3 regions of the Exiguobacterium sp. A1_3_1 genome follow, and region 1 is predicted to be linked to each of the others. Evidence: riboswitches for the same ligand, from Rfam matches in the RefSeq annotation. Region 1 holds a riboswitch; each other region holds the start of a gene.

What was found. A riboswitch is a leader RNA that binds a small molecule or an ion and turns the genes downstream of it on or off. The one in region 1 is predicted to bind thiamine pyrophosphate.
Region 2: another riboswitch for thiamine pyrophosphate. It lies ahead of tenA (thiaminase II); the one in region 1 lies ahead of F8N00_RS09900 (3-oxoacyl-ACP reductase).
Region 3: another riboswitch for thiamine pyrophosphate. It lies ahead of thiD (bifunctional hydroxymethylpyrimidine kinase/phosphomethylpyrimidine kinase); the one in region 1 lies ahead of F8N00_RS09900 (3-oxoacyl-ACP reductase).

What each region holds. Positions count from the first base shown of each region.
Region 1 covers NZ_WBYY01000080.1:2,329-7,727, reverse strand. Annotated here, with positions in the region: gene F8N00_RS09915 (ATP-binding cassette domain-containing protein) at 1-589, shown strand, start outside; gene F8N00_RS09910 (hypothetical protein) at 586-1,404, shown strand; gene F8N00_RS09905 (hypothetical protein) at 1,424-2,506, shown strand; TPP riboswitch at 2,624-2,724, shown strand; gene F8N00_RS09900 (3-oxoacyl-ACP reductase) at 2,860-3,612, shown strand; gene F8N00_RS09895 (LLM class flavin-dependent oxidoreductase) at 3,668-4,993, shown strand; gene F8N00_RS09890 (hypothetical protein) at 5,304-5,399, shown strand, end outside.
Region 2 covers NZ_WBYY01000171.1:1,413-6,811, reverse strand. Annotated here, with positions in the region: partial or broken gene abc-f (ribosomal protection-like ABC-F family protein) at 1-1,458, opposite strand, end outside; gene F8N00_RS14930 (DUF1002 domain-containing protein) at 1,734-2,615, opposite strand; TPP riboswitch at 2,809-2,915, shown strand; gene tenA (thiaminase II) at 2,990-3,685, shown strand; gene F8N00_RS14920 (hypothetical protein) at 3,737-4,033, shown strand; gene F8N00_RS14915 (glycoside hydrolase family 3 N-terminal domain-containing protein) at 4,064-5,399, opposite strand, start outside.
Region 3 covers NZ_WBYY01000038.1:16,127-21,525, forward strand. Annotated here, with positions in the region: gene F8N00_RS06130 (murein hydrolase activator EnvC family protein) at 1-613, shown strand, start outside; gene F8N00_RS06135 (murein hydrolase activator EnvC family protein) at 814-2,091, shown strand; TPP riboswitch at 2,157-2,267, shown strand; gene thiD (bifunctional hydroxymethylpyrimidine kinase/phosphomethylpyrimidine kinase) at 2,382-3,185, shown strand; gene thiM (hydroxyethylthiazole kinase) at 3,166-3,933, shown strand; gene thiE (thiamine phosphate synthase) at 3,923-4,549, shown strand; gene F8N00_RS06155 (hypothetical protein) at 4,582-5,016, shown strand; gene F8N00_RS06160 (ArsR/SmtB family transcription factor) at 5,073-5,399, shown strand, end outside.

The DNA.
Region 1 (5,399 bases):
CTGTCTCATCGGATTGAATGGGGAAGGCAAGTCTACCATTTTGAAAGCCATCATGGGCTTAGTCCCAGTAGATGCTGGAACAACCAAAGTGGATGGGAAAACGACCCACGATAGCATCGCTTTCGTACCTGATCTTTCTACGATGCCTGGTTATATGAGCGTCGGAGAAGCCGTCGCCTATATGCGCGACTACTATCCGGATTGGGATCAACAAGTAGCAGAGGAACTGATGGGGTTCTTTAAATTGATGGCGACAGACCGCATCGCCAATTTATCGAAAGGGAATAAAGCAAAGGTTAATCTGTTAATTGGATTTGCGATGAATCGACCTTTCTTATTGCTCGATGAACCGTTGGCTGGGATTGATTTATTTACGAAAGAACAAATTGCGTGGATCTTCTCTAGTCACTATATGGAAGGGAAGGGCATCTTGATGACGACTCATGAGATTGCAGAAGTGGAACATCTCATCGACCGCGTTATTTTTCTTCAGGACGGGACCATCATACAGGAAGATGACTCGGAAGAGATGCGTGAGCTTTACGGGAAATCAGTACAGGATCGAATGAGGGAGGTTTATCAGACATGAAGAAATTCTTTATGCTATCAAACGAGGAAATCAAGCGAAGCTTCAAACTATACCTTTCGATATTGACGATGTTAGTGATTGTTGAACTCACATCGGTCGTATATCAGGTTCTTCATTATCAATCTAAGCTGGAGGATTTGATGAAAAAAGAGCGACTTACGGAAATGGAAGCCGTTGATCAATTGAATGGACCGTTGACGTTTGGCGATGCGACCAACTACTTCAAGTACATGATTGCCATCGGTATCATGTTCACGATTCTATATGCCTTTCAAATTTGGTACCGCGATTGGTATGGCGAGTCCAAGTACATCTACCGTTTATTGATGTTGCCGGGTAAACGCATCACAATCCTCTTATCCAAACTGACAACAGTATTGGTATTTGTGTGTGGTTTCATGGGCATCCAGTGGATCACGATTCTTCTAAGTCGTCGACTCTACGAATGGTTACTCCCGGAACATTTACAAGCAGCATCCAAAATCATCGGGGAGTCAGCTGCGTTGAACATGCTCTATACCTTTAATGTGATCGATACATTCGTTATTTTAGCGGTCGCACTCTTCGTCATCACGATGGTCTTCTTGTTCGTCTTAACAGAGCGGTCCTACCAAAAAGGGAAAGCCTTGGTGACGATCGCAAAGGATGTAGCGCTCTTGATCGTACCATTCATTGCATTACGTTACTTATTTGATTTGACTAGCATTCTCGTCCCGAATCAACAAGTATTCGTCTATCTTTCCTTTATCCTCATCTATTTTGCATATATAAGTTGGAAATGTGTTCGACTATTGAACCATAAAGTATCTATTTAATCATTAGAAGGAGGAAGTCATGAGACGATATAAAGAAATGATTATCGTAGGAGGTATTGCTGGCGTCACCTTACTCAGTTATTTTGGTTACGCCGTAAGCATTAAAGGATCGGATTATGAAGTCGAGAGTATACGAAAAGAAAATGCAGAAGCTCTTAAAAAAGTAAACATCGAAATTGAAAATGGAGACATCAAGCCTACTCAATACAATATCCAATTGGACGGTCAAATCCATAGTGAGTCGCAGAACTATATCACAGGGTTGTTCAATAGCTACGCTGCAGACTTCCCTGCTGATTTCTATCGCTTTCTTTCTAAGGAAGACGTATTTACTAGTGAAATGGGCTCGCGGACATACGGAATTGAAGTAAAGGCATCTCAGTTGAACTATCATTCTTATGACAAAAGTACACAGAAACAATTTAAAAAGACGCTTTCTCATCGTTTAACGGTACCGGATCGTGAAATGGCTGACATCCGTGTCTTCCATCAAGACGGCATGAACGTATACGTCCAACGGGATGATCATGGAGCAAAGGAAAAATCGACGGTGTTATTACTCAACCTTGCAAAAGGAAAAGTGGAGACGCTTCAATCCAAGCAACTCAAGACTAATCAAGAGCGTCATTATGTGGCAGTGAACGACTATGGAATTGTCTATCGTGAAATCGCATATGATGCGGAAGGGGTAGAAAAAGATAGCGCTTATTATCTAGATAACGGCAAAGGCATCAAACGAATCAAAGCACTTGATGCGTATGCAGCGGAAGGGAACTTTAATGCTGATGAAAATAGCCAATCACTGATCGCTTACGGTACGTTTGATTCAGAAAAAAGTAAAAGCATCAAATGGAGTACCTATGACTTTAAGACGAATCAAGTCAAGCAACATCAAGTGGAAGGGCAGCGTGCTTACCGCTTCAATGGCTCCTATACGATGATTGCGCAGGGAAAGCTATACCATATCGCTAATATCAATGATTCGGATTTCCAAGTCACGGTAATCGATACGAAAAATGAATCGATTTCGTATCAAGGAATCATCAAAGATAAAAATGCTAAAAAGAATCGTTTGGTACAGGATGTCACTGTATCGGAGTAATCGTGATGGACTCATGATTCACCTCGTTTACTCGCTTTTTAGAATACTAGAAATGAATTTATCTGTCAGAATCATTGACAGGGGTTTTCAAGACCACTACAGTGAAGATAACTTAAATAGAATCACTAGGGGTGTTATTAAACTGAGATGAGTAGCTACTCAAACCCTTTGAACCTGAACTAGGTCGTACTAGCGTAGGGAAGTGTAAACTCTGATGAACAAGCGGAGACGATGATATCGTTCTTTGCTATGTGATTATTTAGATGTGCGCAACTTTCCTTTTGGAGAGTTGCGTTTTTTTGTTTACTACTTCGCTATTTAAGTTGCAAAAATGGATGAGGGAGTGGACAAGAATGAGCAGAACAGTATTAGTGACAGGAAGTAGCCGAGGACTTGGGGCGACGATTGCAAGGGTGTTAGTGAACAATGGATTTAAAGTGGTGATTAATTACTATAAAAGCAAGGAGGCAGCAGAAAAGCTTGTGAGCGAACTGGGAGCAGAGAATGCACTTGCCTTGTATGCAGATGTTACGAAGCGGGAAGATGTTGAGAGCATGATGCAATACGCAACAGCACATTATGGTCAAATCGATGTTGTCGTCAATAATGCACTAGTAGATTTTAAATTTGATCCGGTTGCTCAAAAATCGTTCATCGATTTAGAGTGGGAAGATTATCAAAAGCAACTTGATGGAACGCTAAAAGCAGCTTTTTTCACCATCCAAAGTGTCCTGCCGCAATTTATGGAACGACATAGCGGTAGTATCATCAGCATTGGAACAAACCTTTATCAAAACCCAGTTGTTCCTTATCATGAATACACAACAGCAAAAGCAGGCTTAATAGGATTTACTCGCAATCTGGCCGCAGAACTAGGTCAATATGGCATAAACGTGAATGTCGTCTCCGGTGGATTGTTGAAAGTAACAGATGCGAGTGCTGTGACAACCGCTGAAGTATTCGACTTAATTGCCCAATCGACCCCATTGAAAAGAGTGACGAGTCCAGAAGAAGTAGCGCAAATGGTCGCCTTCCTGGCATCAGAAGCAGCATCTGGGATTACCGGTCAAAACGTAACGGTCGATGGTGGGTTAACGATGAATTGAAGCGGGCGTTTTAAAAGATTCTCAGCTTGTCAGAGAAGGGATTCGTGAATAGCAGATGACGAATAAAAATCAGTTAAATATTGGCGTTTTGTTATATGGATGTGGTCATCATCAAGCCGCATGGTTAATGCCTGATTCCGCGATTAAAGAGATCGGCGAGAGCCGCTATTATCAGCGTTTGGCTCAAATTGCGGAAGGCGGATGTTTGGATGCAGTATTTTTTGCTGACAATCAATCCTTTCCGGCTAACAATGCGACGGATTTACCTGCCTTTTGGTTGGATCCTTTAATTAATCTAACGGCTATTTCTCAAGTGACGGATCATATAGGATTAGTCTCTACGATATCGAGCACGTTCTCCAATCCGTATACAGCAGCAAGGCAACTTCTAAGCCTTGATCACGTAACGAAGGGGAGGGTAGGCTGGAACTTAGTGACCTCGATGACGGATTGGGAAGCACTAAACCACGGAATGGATTCACTTCCACCGAGGGAAGAGCGGTATAAAAAGGCGGACGAATTCGCTACATTGATGGAGAAGCTATTTTTATCCTGGAATCAAGCGGCTTTTCTCGCGGATCGATCAACTAATCGATTGATTGAGCCTGAAAAAATCCAACCTATTCATCATACCGAAACCTACTTCAGTGTAAAAGGTCCCTTGTCTGCGCCGCGAAGTCCCCAAGGAAAGCCAGTAGCGATGCAGGCAGGTGCGTCAGAACAAGGAATCGCCCTAGCAGCAAAACATGCCGATGCTGTCTATTCTGTGTCATGGAATTTTAGACAAGCCCATGCTTTTCGTGAAAAACTCCATAAACAAATTAAACAAACTGAATCACCCAATCGGAAGATTAAGATATACCCAGGCTTAGTAACGTATGTTGGGAAAACAAGAGAAGAGGCACTAGCCAAAAAAGGCGAACTAGATGAAAAATTACCGGTTGCCAATGCATTAAAACAATTGAGTTTCTTTTTACAACAGGACTGCTCCACATGGGATCTCGAAGCAAAGATTCCGATCTTACCATCAATTGAAGAATTTTCAGGACCCATTGGACGCTATCAAACGATTCTAGAGATTATCGAAGATACGGATCCAACTCTAAAAGAATTGCTAGGTTATTTGGCAGCGGGAGGAGGACACCTGACATTGATTGGTACTCCGGAAGAAATTGTGGATCAGATGGAAACTTGGTTTAACGAAGGAGTGGCAGATGGCTTCAACTTAATGCCACCGTCACTACCATCAAGTTTGGAAGATTTTGTAGACATGATCATTCCTGAGTTACAAAAAAGAGGATTGTTTAAAGAGTCCTATCAAAGTACTACGCTTCGAGAACATCTAAGTTTAATTGATAAATTAGATAAAAACTTTAGCTAAATTCCGAAAAAATTTCGAAGAAATCCTTGAAGACCCGAACATGAGTCGGCGTTACTTTCGATTGACGAACTTGATGTCGGAAATGGATGGAACGATCCAAATCTCATTGCTGCAAAATCTCGAATGGAAGCTCATCATCCAGAGGAAATTGAATTATATCGTGAAATCTCACAGGTGCGATTATGAAGCTGTCAAAAATATAATTACACTTATTTAATTGTTAAAAAAGTGGTTTTTGTAGTATAATAAACACATTTTTTAAGATTAAAATGGTATATTTTTCTTATACTAATTAAAGGGGTGCTCTTGTATGACTGGTGTTTTTGATTCCTTAAATTCCATTTTTTATTTATTAGGTTTTTTAGTTTTAGTAAATGTAATCTTCTTAGCTGTTCGATCTAAAATT
Region 2 (5,399 bases), on a different contig from region 1:
GAGTGTCTCTCTTGATTCAATATCGAGATGGTTCGTCGGCTCGTCGAGAATTAATACATTGATCGACGAATGAACGAGGACGGCGAGTTGTAATCGCACACGTTCGCCTCCGCTCAGTGACAAAATGGACCGAAAGACAGTTGGTCCAAAGAACAGGAACCGGGCTAGGATATGGCGGGCTTCCGCTTCTGGAACGGCAATCCGGTCTCTAAACCAGTCGATTAATCGCGCGTCCTCCTCGAAATGGGCATGCTGGGACAAGTAACCGACATGATTCGATGGTCCACGCGTGAGTGTGCCCGCGTCTGGTGATAATTCGTCAAGCAGAAGTGAGAGCAATGTCGATTTCCCACTCCCATTCGTTCCGACGATCGCGATCCGATCCTGTGCCATGATCTCGAACGAGACGTCATCAAAAATGTGGCGGATTCCGTAAGCAAACGAGAGTTCTTCAGCACGAAAGACGACTTGGCTCGAGTGATCAGTGGAAGAGAAGGAGACATCAGCGGTTTTGGCTTCGAGTTGTGGTCGTTTAATCCGTTCGATCCGCTCGAGTGCTCGTTCCATCGATTTTGCTTTACGGAATAATTTCTCACTCGGTGGAGACGCTTCGTTTGCCCATTGCCGGAGTCGACGAATCGCTTCCTTCATTTTCTTTATTTTTTTCTGTTGCTCTTGGTAGGCGTGGAACTGTTCCATCAAGCGACGTTCTCGTTCGACGACGAACGCGCTGTAATTCCCTATATAGGTTGTCAGTTCACCATCCTCGAGTTCAACGATCGAGGTGACGACGGCGTCTAAGAAGACCCGGTCGTGAGAGACGAGCAGGATGGTTCCTGTGTAGTCCCGTAAGAACTGCTCCAGCCATTCCACGGCAGCTAAATCAAGATGGTTCGTCGGTTCGTCAAGAATGAGCAGATTTGGCTCCATGAGTAACATGCGACCGAGACAAATCTTCGTCTGTTCACCACCGCTCAACTGGTGGAAAGGACGAGTGAGTAACGGACGAAGGTGTAACCCGTTCACCATGCGCTCGATTTTCGAGTCGAGTAGATAGCCATCCTTTTGTTCGAACGCATTCGTCGCTTCCGCATATCGTGCGAGTAACGCATCAAGATTCTCTGGTGCTGTCGCCATCATTTGCTCCAACTGTTGCATCCGAGAACGGATCGCGAGGATGTCTTCAAACGCTGTCCAAAGGACGTCGAGTCCGGTCATCGTCTCACTATATACAGGAAGTTGTTCCAAATAGCCGATCGTCAAACCGCTCTTTTGATAGATGACACCACCGTCCGGTTGCTCAAGGCGAGCAAGCAAGCGGAGTAATGTCGTCTTGCCACTCCCGTTTCGTCCAATTAGACCGACACGGTCGTGTTCGTTTAAGAAGAGGGAAACATCCGTTAAGATCGTTTCGCCTCCGAATTGTTTGGTTAGGTGTTTAATGTCGCAAATCATCATAATCAATTGATCCTTTCGCGCGCATCAAAAAAAGGAGAGCGCAAATAGCACTCTCCATCACGTGTGAAAGATGCGCTTTGCTGTATTTTTCAATCATGAAGTTCTAAAAAGGGCAGACGGGTGCTTTAGAACGCCATTCCATGAAAAATCGCGCGCAACAGATACAATTGTTCCATCAACCAGTGTTTGCACGCGGCAAAGTCCATCTTTTCACACCACCTTTCGTTTCAGATATCTCAAGTTTACTATTTTTTTTTCAGTTACGGAAGTCTGAATTATTTGAACACGCCAGCAATCGAGCTGAAGAAGTCACTGAGTCCATCGAATAATTTAGCGAAGAAACCTTTCGTTTCTTCTGAAGTTGCGAACGCGTGGATGTCTTGTCCCGCATTTTTCAATCCACTCTCGATTTGTCCCCAGTTGATGTTCGCTTGCTCCATTTGATTGAACAGATTCGTCAGCCGGTCCATTTGTGCGTCAGACAACTGGATATTGTTGTTTTGAATGACTTGGACGATCAGGTTTTCGATTTCGACTTTGGTTTCCGGTTTTTGATTGGCGATCTCAGCCTTGATCTCATTCATCAAGTCAGCCACCTTATCCGTTCCGACCGTTTTTCCAACGTCTGATGTGACTGATAATTCTTGCTGTGCTAGATCCTTGCGTTCGTCACTTAACTTTATCCCGGTTTCAGCGGAAGTTTGATCGTACGCCTTCATTATTCCTGTCAGTGCCGATGTCCCGGTCACCTTGTAAGGGGAAGTAATCGTGATGTCGGCATCTTTGACACCCGCTGTGACGAGAGCGTTGAGATACATATCCTTCGTCACCCATGTGATGTTTTCCGTCGAGACGGAGAGTCCATCTCCTTTTTCCGTCAGTTCGATTTTAGCCGACGAATACATGTTGCCGCCTTTTTGCGACTGTGGGATGTTTTTCCCGAGATATTTTTCCTCGTCAGCAGAAGTGGCGATGATCGGTGTGATCCCTTCCGGTGCATTGAGACGTGAAAGCACCCATGCTTTATCTTTTGCGCCGAGCGACTCCCCGAGTGTGACGATCGTCTTATCGACGACTTGTTCGGCGGATGCGGCTGTTGGGAGTAATAAAGCAGAAGCGATAACGGCTGATGCCATGATTTTTGTTGGTGTATGCATAATGAAATCCTCCAATTGTAAGTAACAGAATGAATTATAGTATCAGGTACTAAATTTAGTGTACGGGAACGATGTCTGTTCGGAATCGGTCTGCAGATGGAGACGATATCCGTCTTCTGACACTCCATAGTATAGCGAAAAGGAGACAACTTGACTTCCGTTTTCAGCATGCTATAGTGAATTTGAATCGAATAATGACCACTAGGGGAGTCGGTAGACCGACTGAGACGAACGAAGACGTTCGGACCCTTTGAACCTGATTAAGTTCGTACTTACGGAGGGAAGTGGCGTCAAGTCTTGTTCTTCTTGCGCCATGCCCGTGTGTTTCGGGGTGGTGTTTTTTCGTTTCATAACTAAACGAGGAGGATGAGATCATGACATTCACACAAGAAATCAAACAAGCGGCACAAGCGTATTGGGATAGTAGTTTTACGCACCCATTCGTACAAGGAATCGGGGAGGGGACGTTACCGCTCTCGAAATTTCGGCATTACGTCATGCAGGATGCCTATTACTTAAAACACTTTGCGAAGATTCAAGCGAAGGCAGCGTCAAAAGCAGACGACTTCGCGACGATTGCGACACTTGCCGAGCATGCTACTTCGACTTACGAGGCAGAGTTGAGCTTACATCAATCATTTTTTGAGCCGCTCGGTATTACGGAAGCAGATCTTGAAGCATTTGAACCGGCACCGACAGCATATGCGTATGTCTCGCACATGCATCATGCGAGTGAAGGAACGCTCGGTGAGACGATTGCTGCCATCTTGCCATGTTACTGGTTGTATTATGAAGTCGGGCAACAATTACTAACGTGTACACCGGAAGAAAAAATCTATCAGCAATGGATCGACACGTATAGCTCGGAATGGTTTGAAAAGGTCGTCTTTGAACAGATTGCACGGCTTGATGCGCTGGCGGAGCAAGCGAGCCCGACGGAACGCGAGCGGATGAAACGTCATTTCGTGACGAGTTGTTACTATGAGTTACTCTTCTGGCACATGGGGTGGACGGAAGAGACATTTGCGTCAGTTTACGAAACGATTCCAGCACGAGCGGTATCTTCTTGAATCACTAGATGGTAGAATTAGGAATACCATTTAGTGAGAGTAGGGATTGGAATGGAAATCATAGTCATCACACTCGTAATCCTCGCGGCATATGCTATGCAACGAATGCTTGATAAAGTCAAAGTAAGATTTGTAGGACTTATCATCCCAACGTTGATCGTGTTATCCGGTATATCCGCATCGACTCGAAACTTCAAGGTAGCGTATAGCATGGGAAGCTATATTTCTGCTGTTCTTGTCATCGTCGTCTATGCACTGCTGACTTATTGGTTATACCGCGTCTACCATCGTGCGAAAGAAGAAGCTGAATATCCGTATCAATCATTAAAAGACCGAGGCATCCTTTAAGGAGCTTCGGTCTTTTGGTGTATCACGTCATCATTTTTTCCAGTTTTTAAAGCCGTCACCGAATTCGAGATGCAGTTGATCGGTAAAGACACCGTTCTTAAAGACCGGCACATCAACCGGTAAAGTGCCTTGCGGTTTGAACGTTCCGAAGATTGCGCGGATACCTGCAGGCAGGTTCGGTCCCGCTGATTTTAGATTGCCTGCTTCGGAGTCTGGACCGTTTGGATCGCCTTTGAAGCCATAGACGAGGACGTGTGCCGGTGCGTCCGGTTGAACGGCGACATCGTATGGGTTACGGAGACTGAGCAGGACGGATGGTGTATCCGTTTGTTTCACATAGCGGAAGATCGAAGCCGGAATCGCTTGTTCTGGTGCAGTAGGGAGTAGTTTAGCACTCGTGTTGACGTTGGAACCGACGATGATGTAATCTGCTGCATCGAGTTGCGCCCGTAATGTCGGGTTTTGGTCGAGCGGTAGCGTAGTAGCCGAGTAATTCGCTGTCGTCACGTGCCAGTTCCGATTCTTCGGTAGGGAAGCGATCGTCTTTTTCATGCTGTCCGTTTGATCCGCCGCAGGAGCGATCACAAGAACGTTAGCATTCTTTTTCGGTTTGAATGGTAAGGTCCGCTGATCATTTTTCACGAGTGTGACCGCGGCTTCCGTCATCGCACGTTCTTTTGCTTTATGCTCGGGACTGCCGACGATTTGGTCCGATTGCGCGATTTTTTCAGCTAGGGATGTCGTGTCAGTCGTACCGTTCCAAATTCCGCGTTCTGCTTTCAGTGTCAGAATCCGCTCAACCGATTGATCGATTCGTTCCTCTGAGAGGCGACCATCTTTGACTGCTGCGATCACATCCTTGAAAATCCGGTCGAGTTTTGTGACATCCTGCTCGGAACGAAGGATCGTCGGCATGAGCGCGATATCGACACCGGCGTCAAACGTCTTTAAGACGGCTTCTGATTCCGTAAAGTTGTCGGCGATCGCCTGCATGTTCAACGCGTCTGTGATGACGATGCCATCGTAGCCAAGTTTTTCGCGCAGTACGCCCGTGATGACATCATCCGATAACGTCGCAGGTAAAGGGAAGGTACCATTTATCGACGTGACGACTTCAGGTTCGATTTGCGGCATCCCGATGTGTCCTGTCATGATCATATCGATGTCTTCAGCAATAGCTCGCTTGAACGGTACGAGCTCGACTTGTTCTAGCTCCTGCAGGGACCGGTCAACGACCGGTAATCCATAGTGGGAATCGGTCGCCGTATCGCCGTGACCCGGGAAGTGTTTGGCGGTCGCCGCGACACCTTCAGACTGAATTCCCTTCATTAGAGCGGAACCGAGTGTGCCGACGAGCGCCGGATCA
Region 3 (5,399 bases), on a different contig from region 1:
AGCTCAAGCAGCAGCTCAGAAAGAAGCGGAACAACAAGCAGCTAAAGAAGCGGCAGCTCAGCAAGCAGCACAAGAGAAGGCAGCGCAATCAGCAAAACCTTCTGGTTCGTCGAAACAATCGGCACCAAAACCATCTACACCAGCACCAACTGCGCCAGCACCGTCAGCTCCTGCGACACCTAAACCGTCACCATCATCAGGCGGACTCTTCATTCATCCAACTGCTGGTGCTGTGACACAAGGGTATGGTTCTGCAGGCGGAGAAAACGGTTATACGTTCCATAACGGGATTGACTTCGGTGGTCCAGTTGGCACGCCGATCGTTGCAGCTGCAACTGGTACAGTCATTACAGCATCAGGTGGCGGACCTTACGGAAATCACATCATGATTGCTCACCAATTGAACGGGAAGACATATACGACAGTCTATGCACATATGAGTTCATTGAACGCTAGTGCAGGTCAACGCGTCAGCCAAGGTCAACAAATCGGTACACGTGGTAGCACAGGAAACTCAACAGGTCCACACTTGCACTTCGAAATTCACGTTGGTGGATACAGCTACAGTGCAACAGGTCCAGCTAACTCAGTAAATCCAATGACTATGTTTTAAACAGTTAAGAATCGTTGCATATGCAACGGTTCTTTTTTTTATATTTGATAAGAAATATATATATTACAAAAAAACGTTTTCACTTGAAATGTAAATGAAATTTTTTTGAAACGATTAGGGTGCTATAATCTATTTCAGATATGAGAGAAACTTGAATACTATAATAAAAAATGAAAATACATAAGTGAGGAAAACGATATATGCTAAAAAAACTAATTTCTACCATTGTTTTAGGGGCATTACTTACAACAGGTACACAACCGATCGCGGCAGCAACGATTAAAGAAAAAAAGGCTGAAAATGCCGCTGAACAACGTAAATTAGAAAAAGCGATTAAAAAGCAAGAAGCTAAAATTTCAAAAGAACAACGTCAAATCAATCGAATCGACGCAGCGATTAACGAAAAGATTTTCCAAGTTTCCGAAAAAAATAAACAAATTAAACAGTTAAGCAATCGAATCGATGAGTTAAAGGCAGACATTGTTCGTTACGAGGAGATGCTACAGAAGCAGGAAGAACTACTCGGTGATCGTTTACGTGTTTTCCAAGAAAACGATGGAAATTCGATTAAGTGGGAAGAAGTCATTTTTGGATCAAAGGATTTAGGTGATTTATTCAGCCGTGTCATGGCGGGTAAAAAGATTGCTGAACAAGATGATAAAATGATTTCAGATTACATCGCGACACAACAAAAATTAGCAGAAGCAAAGCAAGCACTTGTTGAGAAAAAAGCGGAGCAAATGCAAGAAAAGAAAGTATTGCTTGAACAAAAAAAAGCGTTAAAAGTTCAAATGAAAGAGCGTAGTGCTACACTCAAAAAATTACGAAAAGGGAAGACGAAGTTTACGACAGAACTGTTAGACGCAAAAGAACTGCAAGCGACTCTCGAAGCGCAAGAACGTGCGATTGCGGCAGCGAAGGCAGCGGCTAAAGCAGCGGCTGAAAAAGCAGCAGCAGAGAAAGCGGCAGCTGAAAAAGCTGCTAAAGCAAGTGCTCAAGCAGCAAAACAAGCCAATAAGAATACAGAATCAACAAGTTCAGATACAACACCAATCGCTTCAGGTGGTGGGAAATTTGTCCGACCATCTTCTGGTGGGGTATCACAAGGGTTCGGACCAGCTAGTGGAGCAAACGGTTATACATTCCATAATGGCGTCGATTTCAAAGGTCCCGTCGGATCTCCGATCGTCGCAGCAGCAGCCGGAACCGTCATTACAGCATCAGGTGGTGGACCTTACGGAAACCACGTCATGATTTCGCATTTCTTGGATGGAAAAGTCTATACGACGGTTTACGCTCATATGAGCTCATTATCTGTTCATGCAGGACAAACGGTCTCTCAAGGTCAGCAAGTCGGAACACTTGGTAGTACAGGAAATTCAACAGGACCACACTTACATTTCGAACTACATGTCGGAGGTTATCAATATAGTGCTTCTTCTCCTCTGAATGCAGTGAATCCATTGGCATATCTGTAATCAAAAAACGGGCTTCGGCTCGTTTTTTTTTTGCTGCTGTGCTACAGTTAAGGCGAAACGAATACTTGAGCAACTAGGGGAGCTGGAGGAATCCGGCTGAGAGGAAAACCAATCTGTTTTCGACCCTATTACCTGAACTGGATAATACCAGCGTAGGAAAGTTGAGCCGAACGGATACCGGAATGCGTGTATAACGCTTTCGTATAGCGTCGACTGCTTTTTTACAGCGGTCGACGCTTTTTTGTCGGTCACGACTCCCTTATATTGCTCGATGGGAAGGTGAAAAGAATATGAAACATGTACTGACGATTGCGGGATCCGACTCCGGTGGTGGAGCTGGGATTCAAGCAGATTTAAAAACATTTTCAGCTTTAGGCGTTTATGGAATGAGCGTCCTGACAGCTGTCACGGCGCAAAATACGTTGGGTGTTCAAGCGGTGGAAGAGTTATCTCCAGAAATCGTAGATGCCCAGTTAACGTCGATTTTTTCAGACATTCGTGTCGATGCGATCAAAATCGGAATGGTCTCGAATGCGCAGACGATTCGTGTCATTGCTACACATCTCCGCAAACAGACAGTTCCGATCATATTAGATCCCGTCATGGTCGCTAAAGGCGGTCATGCCCTATTACGGACGGAGGCTGAACAAGCATTGATTTCGGAGCTTTTACCGCTTGCGACACTCGTCACACCAAATTTACCGGAAGCGGAGCGTTTAACAGGACGATCGGTCACCAATCTAGATGAAATGCGACTGGCGATGCATCAATTAGCTACACAGACAGGGGCAGTATTACTAAAAGGTGGACATCTCTCAGGAGCTGCGACGGATTTGTTGTTTGATGGGGAAGTAGAACACCGCTTCACATCGGAACGGTTAGACAATCAACATACTCATGGAACTGGTTGTACCTTATCTGCGGCGATTGCGGCGCGGATGGCGCTTGGAGAAGATTTGACAGATAGTGTAAGACAAGCAAAGAGCTATGTCACGGAGGCGATTCGTCATGGATTTGCTCTCGGACAAGGTATTGGACCGACACATCATTTTCATTCACTTTGGAGGGATACACATGTTTACGACCATTCTTGAACACAAACCACTCATTCACCATCTGACGAACACGGTAACGATCAACGACTGCGCAAACGTCACACTCGCTGTTGGAGCATCACCCGTCATGGCGGAAGACATTCGCGAAGTAGAAGAGATGGTTAGACTCGCGCAAGCCCTTGTCTTAAACATTGGTACGATCGATGCAGACATGCAAGCAGCTCAACGACTTGCAGCCCGTGAAGCGGGACGTTTGAATGTCCCGATCGTTCTTGATCCAGTTGGAGCAGGGGCAACGACATTACGTACTGCCTTTTCTAAAGAACTCATTGATCTCGGGTGTACGGTCATCAAAGGAAATACTTCTGAAATCAAGACGTTACTTGGGGAAGACGGACGAACTAAGGGAGTCGATGCTGCGGGAGATGCAATGATGGATCGAGAAAGTATTCGTGCATTCGCTCGCAAACACAAATCTGTCCTCGTCGTGACAGGTCCGAACGACTATATCACGGATGGAACGCGCGAAATGGAATTACATGTAGGAACACCTCGTCTAGGAGACATCACGGGTACGGGCTGTATGACGGCTTCCTTGATTGCGAGCTTCCTCGGCGCAGGATATACGGCGTTTGAGGCGGCTGTTCACGGAACATTCGTCATGGGAAAAGCAGGAGAACAAGCAGTCTCTGCGCAAGGTCTTGGTGATTTTAAACGAGAATTGTTCAATGCGATCAGCCTCATGACGGAGCAAGAACTGGTGGAGGTGACAGAACGTGTCAATTGATTACTCCATCTATGCAGTGACGGATCGTCGGTACCATCCTGGCGTCGCGATCGAGACGATCGTTGAGGAAGCTGTTTTAGGTGGTGCGACGATCGTGCAACTACGAGAAAAAACCGCACAAGGAAAGGAATTCTACGATCAGGCAGTTCGGTTGAAGAGACTGACGGATCGACACGACATTCCTTTGATCATCAATGACCGGATCGATATCGCGTTACTCGTCGGAGCTGGTTTGCATATCGGACAAGAAGACATTCCTTTAACCGCAGCACGTCGCCTTTTACCAGATGCTGTAATTGGTGTGTCGGTAGCCACTGTTGCACAAGCGATTGAAGCAGAACGAGACGGAGCCTCTTATTTAGGCGTGGGATCTCTATTTGCGACGTCATCCAAAGCGGACGCTGATTCCATGTCGCATACGATGCTTCAGGCGATTCGGGAAGCCGTACGATTACCTCTAATCGGTATTGGTGGAATCACAGCAACAAATGTCTCCACCCTTCCCATCCCGCTAGAAGGGTACGCCGTCATTTCAGAAATTTTCGCTAAAGAAGATCGGCAACTCGCTGCGCAGCAAATGACAGATGCTGTGCGAGAATGGCATCAATCACTTTAGAACAGGGTATAATCCGTTCAGAGGTGATTGTATTGAAATGGCAGACGATCCGTTTTCGCGGCTATTGGATTCGATATCGGTTAGAACCACAAATCATTCGAGTCGATAATCAGGGGATCTACCATCTAGGAAAAGTCTTATTTCCGCGTCCTAATCGTATATCTTATGAGATGGCCCTTTTATTGAAAGAAAAGTATGAAAGACGCTACAAACGTCCGTTGTATATTAAAACGAGCTCGATTGCGACGGAAATTTGGGGACATACTCATTTAGACATCTATTACCGGGTACTTCTTCGTCTACCGATTCCGACTCGGCTACGACAGCGCTATTCGAACCGATTAGAGAGTACGAAAATCATTGATATCGGCGTACGCGCTGTCGATCAAAATCGAATCGTCTGGGATATCGGAGATTATGTTGGAGGATGGTTCGTATTTTGGCTCATTCGTAGGCGCATGCGCTAAACTTGCAATGTTCTGTTTTCCCATGGTGCAATATAGGTAAAAACGAGGTGACGGACATGGATATTCCCCGTTGTGAAACGATTGCGATTGACGAACAACGTGCGTCTGAAATCGGACAAGTCGTGGATACGATCCCAACACTTGAAATCGGAAAGCTATTTAAGATTCTTTCGGATGCGACACGACTGCGAATCGTTTATGCGTTGACGATTGAAGAAGAACTATGCGTTTGTGATGTCTCAGCCTCTGTCGACTGTTCGATTGCGACGGCGTCTCACCATCTTCGGTCTTTGTTGAAACAAGGACTCGTCAAGTTCCGAAAAGAAGGCAAAGTCGTCTATTATTCCCTGGATGATCATCATGTCTCATCGCTTGTGAATATG